DNA from 2 places in the Senegalia sp. (in: firmicutes) genome. Region 1 is predicted to be linked to the other one. Evidence: riboswitches for the same ligand, from Rfam matches in the RefSeq annotation. Region 1 holds a riboswitch; the other holds the start of a gene.
What was found. Region 1 has a riboswitch for S-adenosylmethionine ahead of tnpA (IS200/IS605 family transposase). Riboswitches for the same ligand answer to the same signal wherever they lie in the genome.

Region 1 (7,658 bases):
AAAGGGACTAATACATTTCCTGAAGTATTAGATAAGGGCCCTTGTGATATGGTATTGCTAAAGTCTAAAGGTTTATTATTTAGAAATATTTTACTGTTTACTGGCACTAGATTAGAAGTGTCAAATAATGGATTGACTTTTTCTTCTTCTGCTTCTTCCTCAATTACTTCTTCTTGGTCTATATCATCATTTTTTTCTGTAACTTCTTTTTGATCTTTTTTACAAGCAAAAGTAAATGTAACAGATAATAGTATTAAAATTAAAACAATCTTTTTCTTCATATTTTGCCCCCATATAGAATAGAATGATTATTGCTGGATAAAATAATAATACCATAAAACCAGATAAAAAACATTAAAAAGTCGAAATTTGTAAAATGAAAATATATATAATCTTGTAAATACTGTATACAATATCTATTAAAAGGGTATATAATATAAATTAAATATATTTTAGCAAAATTGCAAACAAAGGCATAATATATAGTGTGATGCAAGAGGAGTGAAATTTATGAATAAACATCTGGGAATATCTGTAGATGAAATGGACTTAAACTTTGCTATACAAAATAATATAAGCTGGATACAAATTTCAAATAAATTTTCTGGTGCTAAAGATATAACTTCTCTTTTAAAGATGTGTAAGGAAAGGTCTCTGAAAATAAGCTGTTTATTCCCTGTATTTAATCAAAATAATCCTAATATGGTTTTTTTCTTAAGTAATGAGAAAAGGCTAAGAGATGCTACTATGGAAATATTAGAATTAAATTTAAAGATGTCTAAATCTTTTCCAACTGAACATCTAGTAGTAAATCTAAAACCTAATCTATCAAATGATATTGATTTATCACTTTTAGATAAAACCATAGTTGATTTAGATAATCTTTCAATCAAATATCAGACACCTATACTTATTCACATAGAAGATTATAGTTTATTTGAAGATGAAAAAGCAATAAAAGAAATGATTGATTCTAAAACAGTAAGATTATCACTTGATATTAATAAATTTTACAAATTCACATGTAGAAAAAAATTAAAATTTAATGAAGAATTTAAAAATATAATTGATTATATAGAACTCATAAATATTACATTTGATATAGATTATCTTGTGCTTCAAGATACTTTAAACAATATGTATGATAAAATACATGAAATACCTATAATAATTAAAACTAGAAATACAAATAAAAATAGAGAAATACTTAGTAAAATAAAGAATATAAAAGAAGTTTTAATAGAAGAAAAAGCATATTATTAAGGGACTATTAGTCCCTCTTATTTTGTGAAATCACCTAATATATCATTTAAAGATATTATCTCTTCTTCTTTTAATTTATCTTTAAGTAAATCATGGATTTCCTTTTGCTCATCAGAAGTTATTCCATTATCTAATATTTTTATTAATTTTAATCCATTTAGAGTTCCCAATTTGTCTATTATTTTACTAAGTTTTGCCTTATCTTCTTTAGATAAATTTGATTTTACTTGATCTATATTTAAATCCTTTATATTATTACTAGATAGTCTTTTTTCAAATTGATCTAATTTTGCTCTTTTTATGCCTTCATTTAATTCATATATGAGAAACCTTTGAGTGTCTTCATCATAATTAGTATTAATTTCTATGTTAGATAATATTGCATGTTTTTTTGCCATGATTTGATTAGAAAAAACTTCTGATTTAATGGTTGAGTTTTGTTTTTTATTTTCTTCAACTGTTCTTATTTCTTTTGTATGGTCATTATTTTTTTCATTTATTTCTTCTGGTTTAACTTCCTTAAGTTCTTCTGGTAATTTTATTGTGTGTATTTGTTTGTAATAAATATTATTATTTTTAGCTAATTCTTTTTTATCATAGATAATCAAATAAACAGAAATAAATGTAAGAAATAATATGATAAAGATATAAAAAGTTCTTTTTATTTTCATAAATACATTCCTCCAATCTATATATAATTATTTCCTTAATAAAGGAATATATACTTTAAATATAAATTGAGGGATAAATTGTAACCGAGTTGTAATAATAAGCATAGTTTAAATCTATAAAAATGGGTATCAATAAAATAGAGAAAAATGGGATGGTATAAATATATTTATACAATGAAAATCTAAAGGGGGGCTTATATGGCTTTATCACTTAGTAGTAAAAAGAACAAGAATTGGTTAAATGAGGAAATAGAAATGTTAAGAAAGAAACTTCACAAGGCCATACTTAATAACCAAAATAGAGAAATAATTTTGAAATTAAGTCAAGATTTGGACGAGCTAATAAGCTTATATCATAATGAAAATAAAAAACAAGAAAAATAAAAAAGGATAAATCATATGATTTATCCTTTTCCTATGGTCGGGGTGGCAGGATTTGAACCCGCGGCCCTCTGGTCCCAAACCAGATGCGCTACCAAACTGCGCTACACCCCGCTAACTGACTACTACCTTATTATAGTAAATTTTTATCAATTTGAAAAGGCTTAAAAAACTTGAAAAAAGCTTATTTGGACTGAAAAAGATATAATTTGCTCTATATTCTTAAGATTTTCTTAATATATCATTAAAATACTTTAAAACAACATATATATAATGTATAATAATAGAGATTAAAGTTTGAAGGAGAATATTATGTTGGAATTTATTGAATTACTTAAAAGCGAATTAGCAGTTGTAATAGTAGGAGCTACTCCTATATTTGAACTGAGGGGAGCTATACCTCTTGGAATTAGTCTGGGTTTTACTCCCATCCAAAGCACTATATTATCAATATTTGGAAATATCTTACCAGTGCCATTTTTATTATTATTACTTAGACCAATATTTACCTTTCTAAGGAAGTTTAAAAAGTTTGATAAAATGATAAATTGGTTAGAAAATAGAACCCTTAGAAGAAGTAAGAAAATGAAGAAATATACCTTATTAGGCTTATATTTACTGGTAGCAATACCTCTTCCTACAACGGGAGCTTATACTGGATCTCTTGCTGCAACACTTTTTAATATGAGATTTAAATTTGCCTTTCCCACAATAGTAGCAGGAGTAGTTACAGCAGGATTTATAATGTATTTATTAAGTTCAGTGGGAGTAATGGTACTTGAGTAAAGTTATTGACTAATAATTATTCTTATGTTAATATTTATGTATCAACTGAATAATTCTTGATACCTTATCAAGAGTGGTGGAGGGAGAGGCCCTATGAAACCCGGCAACCGATAAAACGGTGCTAATTCCTACAAAGTTTAGACTTTGGAAGATGAGGAAAACATATAGCAAATATATGCCTCTTCTTTTTGAAGATTAAACATTGCTCGCATTCTTCTGTTTTCAAACAGGAGTTAGAGCAATTTTTTTGTTTTTTATAAAAACTTTTACTATTATCTCATAAAATATGATATAATATATGTATAAGAATAAATAAGGTGGTTACCTGATGCAACTTAAAACAAATCGTAATAGTGTATACCAGATAGGCTATCATTTAATTTGGTGTACTAAATATAGAAAAGAGATACTAGAAGGACAAATTGATTTATATTTAAAAGAAGTTCTTTATAATATATCAAAAGATAATAATTTTGACATTATAAAAATGGAAACAGACAAAGATCATGTTCATTTATTTATAGAAGCAACACCGAATAATGCAATACCCGATATGGTAAAAGCACTTAAAGGAGTATCTGCTAGATGGTTATTTAAAAAGTTCCCTGAAATAAAAAAGGAGTTATATGGAGGACATATGTGGAATCCATCATATTATGTAGGAACTGTAGGTAATATATCAGAAGAAACGGTTAAAAAATATATAGAATCTCAGAAAAAGAAGGGATAATATGTTTAGAAAGAAAGATGAGAATAAATCTAAAATATTAAATAAAGCTTATAGATTTAAAATTCATCCTAATGAAACACAAAAAATACAAATAAATAAAACTTTTGGCTGTGTTAGATTTGTGTATAATTACTTTTTAAACGAGAGAAAAAATATATACAAATATACTAGAGTTAGCATGTCTCTTACTGATTGTAATAATGACTGTAACAAGTTAAAGAAAGAAAAAGAATATTATTTTTTAAAAGAAGTAGATAAGTTTGCTCTAACCAATGCTTTAATAGATTTAAATAATGCTTATACCAACTTTTTTAGAGAAATTAAAAAAGGAAATAAAAACTGGGGTTATCCTAAGTTTAAGTCTAAGAGAAATGAGAAACACTCATACACTACAAATATTACAAACGGAAATATAAAAGTGGATTTTGTGACTAGTAGAATTCAGTTACCCAAGTTAGGAAAAGTGAAGTTTAATAGAAATAGTAGAGAAGATATTAAAGGAGATATAAAAAGAGCTACAATAACTAAATACAATGATGAGACTTATTATGTATCAATAATTACAGAAATAAAATTAGAAAAAGAATTAAAGTCTAAAGAAAAGTATACTAAAGAAGAAATAGAAAACCTAATAGAAAATAATAAAATAAAAGCTTTCGATCTAGGTATAAAACACTTTGCAATATCTAGTGAAGGAATAAAAATAGAAAATCCTAGAATCTATATTAAAGCTCAAAATAAACTAAGAAAACTAAATAAGAAATTAGCGCGACAACAAAAAAGCTCGAAGAGCTATAATGAAACATTAATTAAAATATCAAAGATGCATAGAAAGATAGCAAATTGTAGAAAAGACTTCTTACATAAGTTATCGACTAAGATAATAAACGAAAACCAAGTTATTGTTTTAGAAGACTTAAATGTATGTGGAATGTTTAAAAACAAGAAATTATCCAAACAAATTAATGATGTGGGCTGGGGTTATTTTAAGACGTTTCTAAAGTATAAGGCAAGATGGCATAATAAAACAGTTATATTAATAGATAGGTTCTATCCTTCAAGCAAGACTTGCTCTTGTTGTAAAAAGAAAAATACCATGCTTACTTTGTCAGATAGGAAATGGATTTGTCCTAACTGTAAGACAGAATTAGATAGGGATGAGAATGCTGCAATAAATATATTAGAAGAAGGAATTAGGTTACTTACAGCTTAATTTGGATATGTAACACATCCCTCCCGGACTGGGGATGTAAAAGGCTGTCAGAGAAGAGTTCCATTAGCTCAATCTCTTAAGGAGACTATGTAAGACCTAATTATTAGGCAGAAGTCGGTGAAACAGCAAGCTTAAGTAATGATTTTGAGGTTTCTAACAGAATCCTCTGAATTCATTCAGGGGTGGTTCAAGAGGTTTTTTTAATAGGAGGAGAAAAAAATGAGAAAATGGCTATTTACATCAGAGTCCGTTACTGAAGGACATCCTGATAAAATGTGTGACCAAATATCTGATTCAATATTAGATGAAATATTAAAAGATGATCCACATGCAAGAGTTGCATGTGAAACTACTGTTACTACTGGGCTTGTACTTGTGGCTGGTGAAATAACTACAACTACTTATGTAGATATTCCAAAGGTAGTCAGAAAGACAATTGAAGAAATAGGATATACTCGTGCAAAATACGGCTTTGATGCTGAAACATGTTCTGTACTTACTGCTATTGATGAGCAATCACCTGATATTGCTATGGGTGTAAATGAATCTTTAGAAAAGAGGACAGGTGGAAATGATACTGACCTTCCAGATACTGGTGCAGGAGATCAAGGTATTATGTTTGGATTTGCTTGTGATGAAACAGAGGAACTTATGCCACTTCCTATTTCACTTGCACATAAACTAGCTAGAAGATTATCTGAAGTTAGAAAAAGTGGAAGACTTGATTATCTTCGTCCAGATGGAAAGACGCAAGTTACTGTAGAATACTTAGGTGATAAGCCAGTAAAGGTTGATACTATAGTAATCTCAACTCAACATCATCCAGATATAGACATGAAAACTATTGAAAGAGATTTGAGGGAATTTGTAATAAGGGAAATAGTACCAGCAGAATTATTGGATAATGAAACTAAATACTATATCAATCCAACAGGTAGATTTGTAATAGGGGGACCTCAAGGAGATACTGGTCTTACTGGTAGAAAGATAATAGTAGATACTTATGGAGGATATTCACGCCATGGTGGTGGAGCATTTTCAGGAAAGGATCCTACAAAGGTAGATAGATCAGCATCATATGCAGCAAGATATGTAGCTAAAAATATCGTAGCATCAGGACTTGCAAACAAATGTGAAGTACAACTTGCATATGCAATAGGAGTAGCTGAGCCTGTATCTATTATGGTAGATACTTTTGGCACTGGAAAAATAGATGAAGAAAAAATAGAAAAGTTAATAAGAAAGAACTTTGATCTTCGTCCTGCAGCTATTATAAGGGATTTGGATTTACAAAGACCAATCTATAAAGAAGTTGCAGCCTATGGTCATTTTGGTAGGACCGATATAGATTTACCATGGGAAAAGCTAGATAAGGTAGAAATATTAAAAAAAGAATTAAAATAAGTAACCAAAATTAAAGCTAAGACATATAATATATTAGAAACCAAGTATCATTGTAGAGGTGAGAAAATGGTTATTTATATATTATATGTCTTTATTTATGTCTTTTTTATATATGGGGTATTAGAATTTTTGAAAAATGTCTATATAGGTTTTAATATACCAAAAAAATCTCGCCCTATAAAACTACTTATAGAAGATGATAGAGATTTGGAATTTATACTTTTAAACATAAAAAATCAATTTAGCCCCATTACACTTTTTATTGATCATGAAAATCAGGAAATTATAGACATGATAAGAGTCTTAGAAAATGACTATGATATAGTCATAGAAAATATAAGAAATATTTAAGATTCATGTAAGTTTAAATAGAAATCCCCTAAAAGCCTGCTTGAGAACATGAGTTCTCTTGTGGGCTTCTTTTATTTGCCTAGACTTTGATCAAGTCACGATTCGTAAAGCTAATCAAAAGAATATATTATCTATTTAACCGGTAATAAGGACTCGTGCACAGGTCAATAAGAGGTAGAAAATGTATAAGGAAATTGATGAATTACTAGTAAGGGCAAAATCAGGAGAAAGGAAAGCAAAATCTATAATATTAGAAAAGTACAAGCCACTCATACTTTCACAAATGAAGAAATATTATTTTGATGCAAATGAAGTAGATGATTTAATATCTGAAGGCTATGAAGTTATATTAAAGGGAATAGATAAATTTGATAGTGGTAGAAATGTTTATTTTTCTGGATATTTAAAGACTATATTAAGATATCATTATTTAGATAGGTTAAAGGCAAAAAAATACACTAGTTCACTTGATAAAAATATGGGTGATAGTGGTGACATAAGTCTACTTGATTTATTAGAAGCAGATGTGGATTTAGAAAATGAATATATATTAAAGGAATTAAATGAACAATTGATAGAAAAAATAGAAAAACTATCAAAAAGACAAAAAGAAGTTATAATACTCTATTATCTAGAAGAGTTAAGTGTATCCGATATTTCAAAGCGATTAGGAGTTACCTATAGGACTATTATAAACACAAAAGTAAATGCCATAGAAAAATTAAAAAAATTAATATAGTACATTTTTGATCTTCCTTCTATATTTAAAGTGTAGGGAGAAGGAGGTGATAATGATGGCAGTAAATTCAAAAATAAACTCATCAAAAGTTAAATTAGAGCTTCAAAATGGTTTGGATGA
Region 2 (7,658 bases), on a different contig from region 1:
TTATTTCTTCAGATTGAAGAGCACTGGCTAAAGCTTTTAAGTTTTCATTATCTTTATCTTCACTTCTTATAGCTATTACATTTGCATAAGGAGAATCTTTTCCTTCTATTAATATAGCATCTTCTGTAGGGGTTAAATCAGCTTCTAGGGCATAATTACCGTTTATAATAGCCAAATCAACATCATCAAGTGATCTTGGTATTTGAGCTGCTTCAAGAGCTTTAAAGTCTAATTCCATAGGATTATCCACTATATCCTTTTCTGTTGCAAGTAGTCCAGCATCTTTGTCTATTTTTATTATGCCTTCATTTTCTAAAAGTAAAAGAGCACGACCCCCATTGGTAGGATCATTTGGGATAGCTATACTACTACCTTTTTCTATTGTTTTAACATCTTTATATTTATTTGAATATAGGCCTAATGGTTCTACATGAATTTTTGCAAGTGATATTAGATCTGCATCATTTTATATCATTGAAGTCTTCTAAATAAGGACTATGTTGAAAAAAGTTTGCATCTAATTCTTCATCATTAAGGGCTAAATTAGGCTTAACATAATCAGTAAATTCAACTATTTCTAAAGTTATTCCATCATCAGCAAGTTTTTCTTTTACTTGCTTTAATAATTCTGAATGTGGTATGGGAGTTGCTCCTACCTTTAAAATGTTCTTATCAGAACTTTCTTCTGAATCATTACCACAACCTACAAATATTAGTGCTACTAGAGATAATACGATTAACAATTTTTTCATTTTAACACACTCCTAACGATTTTCTAATAATTTAAATGCTATTTTGTTACCTAAAGATTGAACTACTTGAACCAATATTATAATGGCTATAACAGCAATAAACATCACTTGTAGGTCAAAACCATAATAACCATATCTTATTGCTAAATATCCAAGACCTCCAGCTCCTATTGCTCCTGCTATAGCTGAGTATCCTATTAAATTTATAATAGTTAAAGTCATACCAAGAACTAATGATGGCAGCGCTTCTGGTATTAAAACCTTAAATATTATTTGCATGGTAGTTGCCCCCATTGATAGAGATGCTTCAATCACGCCATAATTTACTTCTTTCAAAGCAGATTCTACAATCCTAGCTACAAAGGGTGCTGCTGCAATTGATAATGGAACAATTGTTGCAGTGTTACCTATAGACGTACCTACAATAAGTTTGGATAATGGAGATAATATCAACATCAATATTATAAAGGGAAATGATCTACCAATATTGACTAGAAAATCTAATATATTATTTATTTTCAAACTTTCTAAAAGTCCATTCTTGCCGGTAATAAATAATATTATTCCAATTGGAAATCCAAGTATAAAACCAAATATAGTAGATAAAGACACCATAAATAAAGTTTCTAAAATTGGATCATAAATAAGATCAATTATTTCTTTCATTTCTTATCACCTCTGCTTTCACATTATTATTATTTAAAAAATCTATACTTTTATTAATTTCATCTAAATCACCAGTAATTTGAATGCTTAGATTACCAACATTTGTACTTATTAATTTATCTATATTACCTGATAAAATATTAATATCTATATTATAGTTTTTAATAAGTGTTGATATAATAGGTTTTTTAGAAGAATCTCCTATAAATGTAAGTTTTAATAATTTGCTATTTTCTGTATTTATAATATCTAATTCAGAAATATCATCATTATGCATAGATTCTATAAAACTTTTTGTAGTATTGGATTTGGGATTTAAAAAAACTTCATCAACATTACCTTTTTCTACAATTTCTCCATTTTCCATAACAGCCACTTTATCACAAGTTCTTTTTACTACTTCCATTTCATGAGTTATCATTATAATTGTAAGATTTAATGTTTTTTGTAATTTTTTTAAAAGTTCCAGGATTGATTTAGTAGTTTCTGGATCTAGTGCTGATGTAGCTTCATCTGATAATAAAAGATTTGGTTTATTTGCAAGAGCACGTGCTATAGCTACTCTTTGTTTTTGTCCACCACTTAATTGAGATGGATAAGCAAGCTTTTTATCACTAAGACCTACAAGTTCTAATAAATCATCTACTCTTTTAGAGATCTGATCTTTATTCATTTTGGAAATTTGGAGAGGAAAGGCTATATTATTAAAGACATTTTTTGAGTTCAATAAATCGAAATGTTGAAAAATCATTCCAATATTCTTTCTTGTATTTAATAAATTCTTTTTATCTAATGTAGTTATGTCTACATTATCAATATAAATATTTCCACTATCAACATTTTCTAGCCTGTTTATAGTTCTTATAAGTGTTGATTTTCCTGCACCACTTAAGCCAATAACTCCATAGATCTCTCCACTTTCTATATTTAAACTCACATTTTTAAGTGCTAATACATTTTTATTTTTAGATTTATATTCTTTATATAAATTTCTTATTTTTATCATTTTTAGACCCCATTTCAATTCTAACAATTATTTTTTTGTAATAAAAAAAATCCTCTTAGAAAGAGGATTTTTTTCCTCCCTCATCTTTCAGCATATATATGCTGCTGGAATTAGCACCTTATGCATCATGCATTGGTTGCTGGGTTTCATCGGGCCAGTCCCTCCACCTCTCTTGATAAGAGTTTCGATATTCATATTGTTTTAAATTATATATCTATATTTATCATATGTCAATAGTGAATTTTCTTTTTTTTCTAATAACCTTGTGTCATAATAGAATTAAGATAGAAGAGGAGTTGATTACATGCCTAAAATAACAGATATTAAAGATGCTATAAAAAATAATGAGAGAGTTCATATTTATATAGATGGAGAATACTTTAAAACCACATTAAAAGAAATTAGTTTTGGACTTAATTTATATCCTGGAAAGACAATAGAAAAATCTATATTAGATGAAATGATAGTAAAAGAAGATATTATAAAATGTAAAAACAAAGCATTTCAAATAATAAATGGAGCACCACAAAGCGAAAAAAATTTAAGATATAAATTAAGCAAATATGATTTTGATGATAATATTATTGAAAAGGTATTGGTTGATTTAAGTGAATATAATTTGATAAATGATGAAAAATTAGCTGAAAGTATAATAAAGGATAAAAGAAATTTAAAACATTTTGGAAGCAAGAAAATATATTATGATTTATTAAAAAAGGGGATAGATAAAGAAGTTGCTAAAGAAGAATTAAACAAATTAGAAGATAGGGATTTAGAATTAGAAAATGCAATAAAATTAGCACAAAAAAAGATAAGGCTCATAAAAGATGAAGACAAAAGAAAAGTATATGGAAAACTTGCAAATCATTTATCATATAAAGGTTTTGAATATGATATTGTAAAAAAAGCTATAGATAAAGTAATGAAATAAATCATAATGAGGTGAAATAAATTTGAAAGAATTAAAATTATTATGGAAATTTATGAAGGGGAGTAAATTATTATACTTAGCTGCGATTGTTAGTATAGGGCTTGCTACATTTGCATCTATTATAAATCCATTAGTATTAAAGTTTTCTATTGACTCTGTAATTGGAGATAAAGATATAGAGGCACCTGATATTATAAAGAATATTATAGAAAACATTGGTGGTATAGAAGTATTTGAGAATAACTTATGGATATTAGCATTAATACTTATAATTCTTACAATAATTCAAGGTATATTTTTATATACAAAAGGAAAGTGGTCAAATACTGCCGCTGAATCTATTTCCAAAAATATAAGAGAAAAGTTATATGACCATATTCAAAACTTACCATATACTTATCATGTAAGGGCTGAAACTGGAGACCTTATTCAAAGATCTACATCTGATATAGATACAATTAGAAAATTTCTAGCCATACAATTTGTAGAAATTGGAAGAGCTGTATTTATGATTTTGTTTATTTCTATAATAATGTTCTCATTAAATATTAAGATGGCTCTTGTATCTATGGCTGTTGTACCAATTATATTTGCATTTTCAGTAGTGTTCTTTTTAAAGGTTAAAAAAATATTTAGATTATCTGATGAATCTGAAGCAGAATTATCTACAGTTTTACAGGAAAATTTAAATGGTGTTAGGGTTGTAAGAGCTTTTTCTAAAGAAAAGTTTGAGATTGATAAATTTGAAGAAAAAAATGAAAGATATAGATATTTAACTTATAAACTTATAAAACTTTTAGCAGGATATTGGGCCTTATCTGATTTATTAAGTTTAATTCAAATTGGATTAGTCTTAGTTTTAGGAGTTTATTGGACTGTTTTAGGAGATATAAGTCTTGGTACCTTAGTTGTATTTACTACATATGAAGGTATGCTTTTATGGCCAGTTAGACAATTAGGTAGGATATTAACTGATTTAGGTAAATCATTAGTTTCCTTAGAGAGAATAGGTGAAGTACTAGATAATCCAATCGAAAAAGAAGAAGAAGGAGAATTAACACCTGAAATAGAAGGGAATATCGAATTTAAAAATGTATCATTTAGCTATGAAGATGGAGAAAAAATATTAAAAAATATATCTTTTGAAGTTAAAAGAGGAGAAACTGTAGCTATAATGGGTAAAACTGGCTCTGGTAAATCTTCTTTAGTTCATTTGCTTGCCAGATTATATGATTATGATTCAGGTTCTATAAAGATAGACGGTATTGAACTTAAAAACATAAAAAAAAGATGGATGAGAAAAAATGTAGGATTAGTACTACAAGAACCTTTTTTATTTTCAAGAAGTATAAAGGAAAATATAGGTATATCAAATTTAAAGGCTAAAGATAATGATATAAGAGAATCTGCTAGAATTGCAGCTATTCACAATGTTATATTAGGATTTAACAAAGGCTATGACACAACAGTAGGTGAAAAGGGTGTTACTTTATCAGGTGGACAAAAGCAAAGAATCGCTATAGCAAGAACTATTATAAACAATAGTCCAATACTAGTATTTGATGATTCCTTAAGTGCAGTAGATACAGAAACTGATCTAGCAATAAGAAGAGCTTTAATTTCAAGGAAAAAAAACATTACTACATTTATAATATCACATAGAATTACTACAGTATCTGAAGCTGATAAGATTATAATATTAGAAGATGGAAAAATAGTGGAATCAGGTACACATTTGGAATTATTAGAAAGAGAAGGTTTATATAAAAGAGTATTTAATATTCAAAGTGGAATAAATACAAAACAAAAATAATAAAAGAATTGGGGTGCTAATATGACAGGATTTACAGAGAAAGAATATAGCAAAAACTTAAATTTAGGAATTTGGAAAAGAATTTTTAAATATATGAAAAATTATAAAAAAAACTTATATATATTGATTTTAATAATGTTAAGTGTAGCAGCAATTGATATAATATTCCCTCTCATGACAAGAATTGCTATAGATGATTATGTGGTACCAGGAAATACTGATGGCCTAATTAGATTTTCATTTATATACTTAATATTGATAGTAATACAAGTCTTAAATGTATGGGCATTTATTGCTATAGCTGGGAAAGTTGAAATGGGCATACAATATGATATAAGGAAATTAGGATTTAAAAAACTTCAAGAGCTATCTTTTACATATTATGATAAAACACCAATAGGATGGATAATGGCTAGAATGACATCTGATGTTAGAAGACTTGGAGAAACTATAAGTTGGGGAATTGTAGATTCAGCTTGGGGTCTTACATTTATGATAGGTGTAGCTATAGTTTTGTTTTTTTTGAATTTCAAATTAGCACTTATTACTTTATCAGTGGTTCCAATACTTGCTCTTTTAAGTATATATTTTCAAAAAAAGATATTAAATTCTTATAGAGATGTAAGAAAAATAAATTCTCAGATTACTGGAGCATTTAGTGAAGGAATATCTGGTGCTAAAACCACAAAATCATTAGTTAGAGAAAATGAAAATTTAAAAGAATTTACAAATCTAACTATAAACATGAGATTTGTTTCTATAAGAGCAGCTATATTTTCATCTTTATTCTTACCTATAGTTTTAACTCTTGGGAGTATTGGAACTGGTCTTGCGCTTTGGTTTGGTGGAAAGGGAGTAATGATAGGAAATATAAGCTATGGAACCTTTGTAGCCTTTTTATCATATACAACTTTATTTTTTGAGCCAGTAAGAGAACTTGCAAGAGTTTTTTCTGAATTACAATCAGCTCAAGCTTCAGCTGAAAGAATATTATCTTTAGTAGAAATGGAGCCTGATATAAGAGATAGTGAAGAAGTGATTTTAAAATATGGGGATATATTAAATCCTCGATATGAAAATTGGGAAGAGATTAAAGGTGATATTGAATTTCAAAATGTTTCATTTCAATATCAAAGTGGAGAAAAGGTATTAGAAAAGTTTAATTTAAAGATAGATTCTGGAGAAACTATAGCATTAGTAGGAGAAACAGGATCAGGTAAGAGCACAATTGTTAATTTAGTTTGTAGGTTTTATGAACCAACTGAAGGTAGTATATTAATAGATGGTATAGATTATAAAGAAAGATCATTATCATGGCTACATTCAAATATAGGATACGTCCTTCAAAGTCCACATTTATTTAGTGGTACTATATTAGAAAATATAAAATATGGATCTAAAAATGCTAGTGATGATGAGGCAATAAGTGCATCTAAAAAAGTAAATGCACATGAATTTATAAAGGGATTAGAGAATGGATATAATACACAAGTAGGCGAAGGTGGAGGAAAGTTATCAACTGGTCAAAAACAACTTATATCATTTGCAAGAGCTATAGTTTCAAACCCCTCATTATTTGTTTTAGATGAAGCTACTTCTTCTATTGACACTGAAACTGAAAAGAAAATACAAGATGCTATAGAAAAAGTGCTTAAAAATAGAACAAGTTTTATAATAGCCCACAGATTATCTACAATAATAAATGCAGATAAAATACTTGTAATTAAAAAGGGTGAGATTTCAGAATATGGCAATCACTTTGAATTATTAGATAAAAAGGGTTACTACTATAGACTTTATAATAATCAATTTAAAAAACAAAGTTCTACTAATTCATGGGATTAAAGTTTATATATTATAAAATAAGGTAAATATAAAATATTAAGTGAGGTGATAATTTTGAAATTAGATATATTTGATTATATTTTTATAATTATAAGTATATTATGGTTGCTTGAATTTGTCATATATCCTTCCAGATATAAAAAAGATGAAATAAAGAAGGATACCTTTTATATGATATTGGTAACAATTATTTTAGTGGCTGTAATGAATGGTATAATGACTTATTTTGATATAGGTTTATTTAATATTAAATGGATAAGAATAATAGCTTTGTTCGTTTATTCCTTTGGTTTACTATTAAGATATTGGTCTCTTTTTGTATTAGGTAGAAATTTTTCGAGATTTGTTCATGCTGAGGAAGATCAAGATTTAATTAGCAAGGGGCCTTATAGATATTTAAGACATCCGCTATATTTAGGACTTTTTTTATTAACCATATCAATACCCTTATATACAGAAAATTTTTTGGTCTTTATATTTTCTGCTTTTATAATGTTTAAAATACTCAAAATGAGAATGGATGAAGAAGAAAAGATGATGGAAAAAATCATAGGTCCAAGATACATAAAATGGAAAGAAAAAAGGTATAAATTCATACCCTTTATTTATTAGGAGGTAAGTATATGAGAAATAAAAAAGTCGTAA

Region 2: linked by a shared signal. The riboswitch ahead of ACTHUW_RS04335 (methionine ABC transporter ATP-binding protein) and the one ahead of tnpA (IS200/IS605 family transposase) in region 1 are both predicted to bind S-adenosylmethionine.

What each region holds. Positions count from the first base shown of each region.
Region 1 covers NZ_JBQCYD010000009.1:48,208-55,865, reverse strand. The annotation lists gene ACTHUW_RS03820 (stalk domain-containing protein) at 1-281, opposite strand, end outside; gene ACTHUW_RS03815 (hypothetical protein) at 511-1,263, shown strand; gene ACTHUW_RS03810 (hypothetical protein) at 1,281-1,934, opposite strand; gene ACTHUW_RS03805 (aspartyl-phosphate phosphatase Spo0E family protein) at 2,133-2,318, shown strand; tRNA gene ACTHUW_RS03800 (tRNA-Pro) at 2,353-2,429, opposite strand; gene ACTHUW_RS03795 (COG2426 family protein) at 2,631-3,101, shown strand; SAM riboswitch class I at 3,163-3,259, shown strand; gene tnpA (IS200/IS605 family transposase) at 3,427-3,831, shown strand; gene ACTHUW_RS03785 (RNA-guided endonuclease TnpB family protein) at 3,833-5,044, shown strand; gene metK (methionine adenosyltransferase) at 5,264-6,448, shown strand; gene ACTHUW_RS03775 (hypothetical protein) at 6,578-6,799, shown strand; gene ACTHUW_RS03770 (RNA polymerase sigma factor) at 6,981-7,538, shown strand; gene ACTHUW_RS03765 (DUF1659 domain-containing protein) at 7,594-7,658, shown strand, end outside.
Region 2 covers NZ_JBQCYD010000011.1:8,771-16,428, forward strand. The annotation lists partial or broken gene ACTHUW_RS04325 (MetQ/NlpA family ABC transporter substrate-binding protein) at 1-752, opposite strand, end outside; gene ACTHUW_RS04330 (methionine ABC transporter permease) at 765-1,418, opposite strand; gene ACTHUW_RS04335 (methionine ABC transporter ATP-binding protein) at 1,402-2,424, opposite strand; SAM riboswitch class I at 2,502-2,606, opposite strand; gene ACTHUW_RS04340 (regulatory protein RecX) at 2,729-3,355, shown strand; gene ACTHUW_RS04345 (ABC transporter ATP-binding protein) at 3,378-5,168, shown strand; gene ACTHUW_RS04350 (ABC transporter ATP-binding protein) at 5,190-7,013, shown strand; gene ACTHUW_RS04355 (methyltransferase family protein) at 7,068-7,625, shown strand; gene ACTHUW_RS04360 (phytoene desaturase family protein) at 7,637-7,658, shown strand, end outside.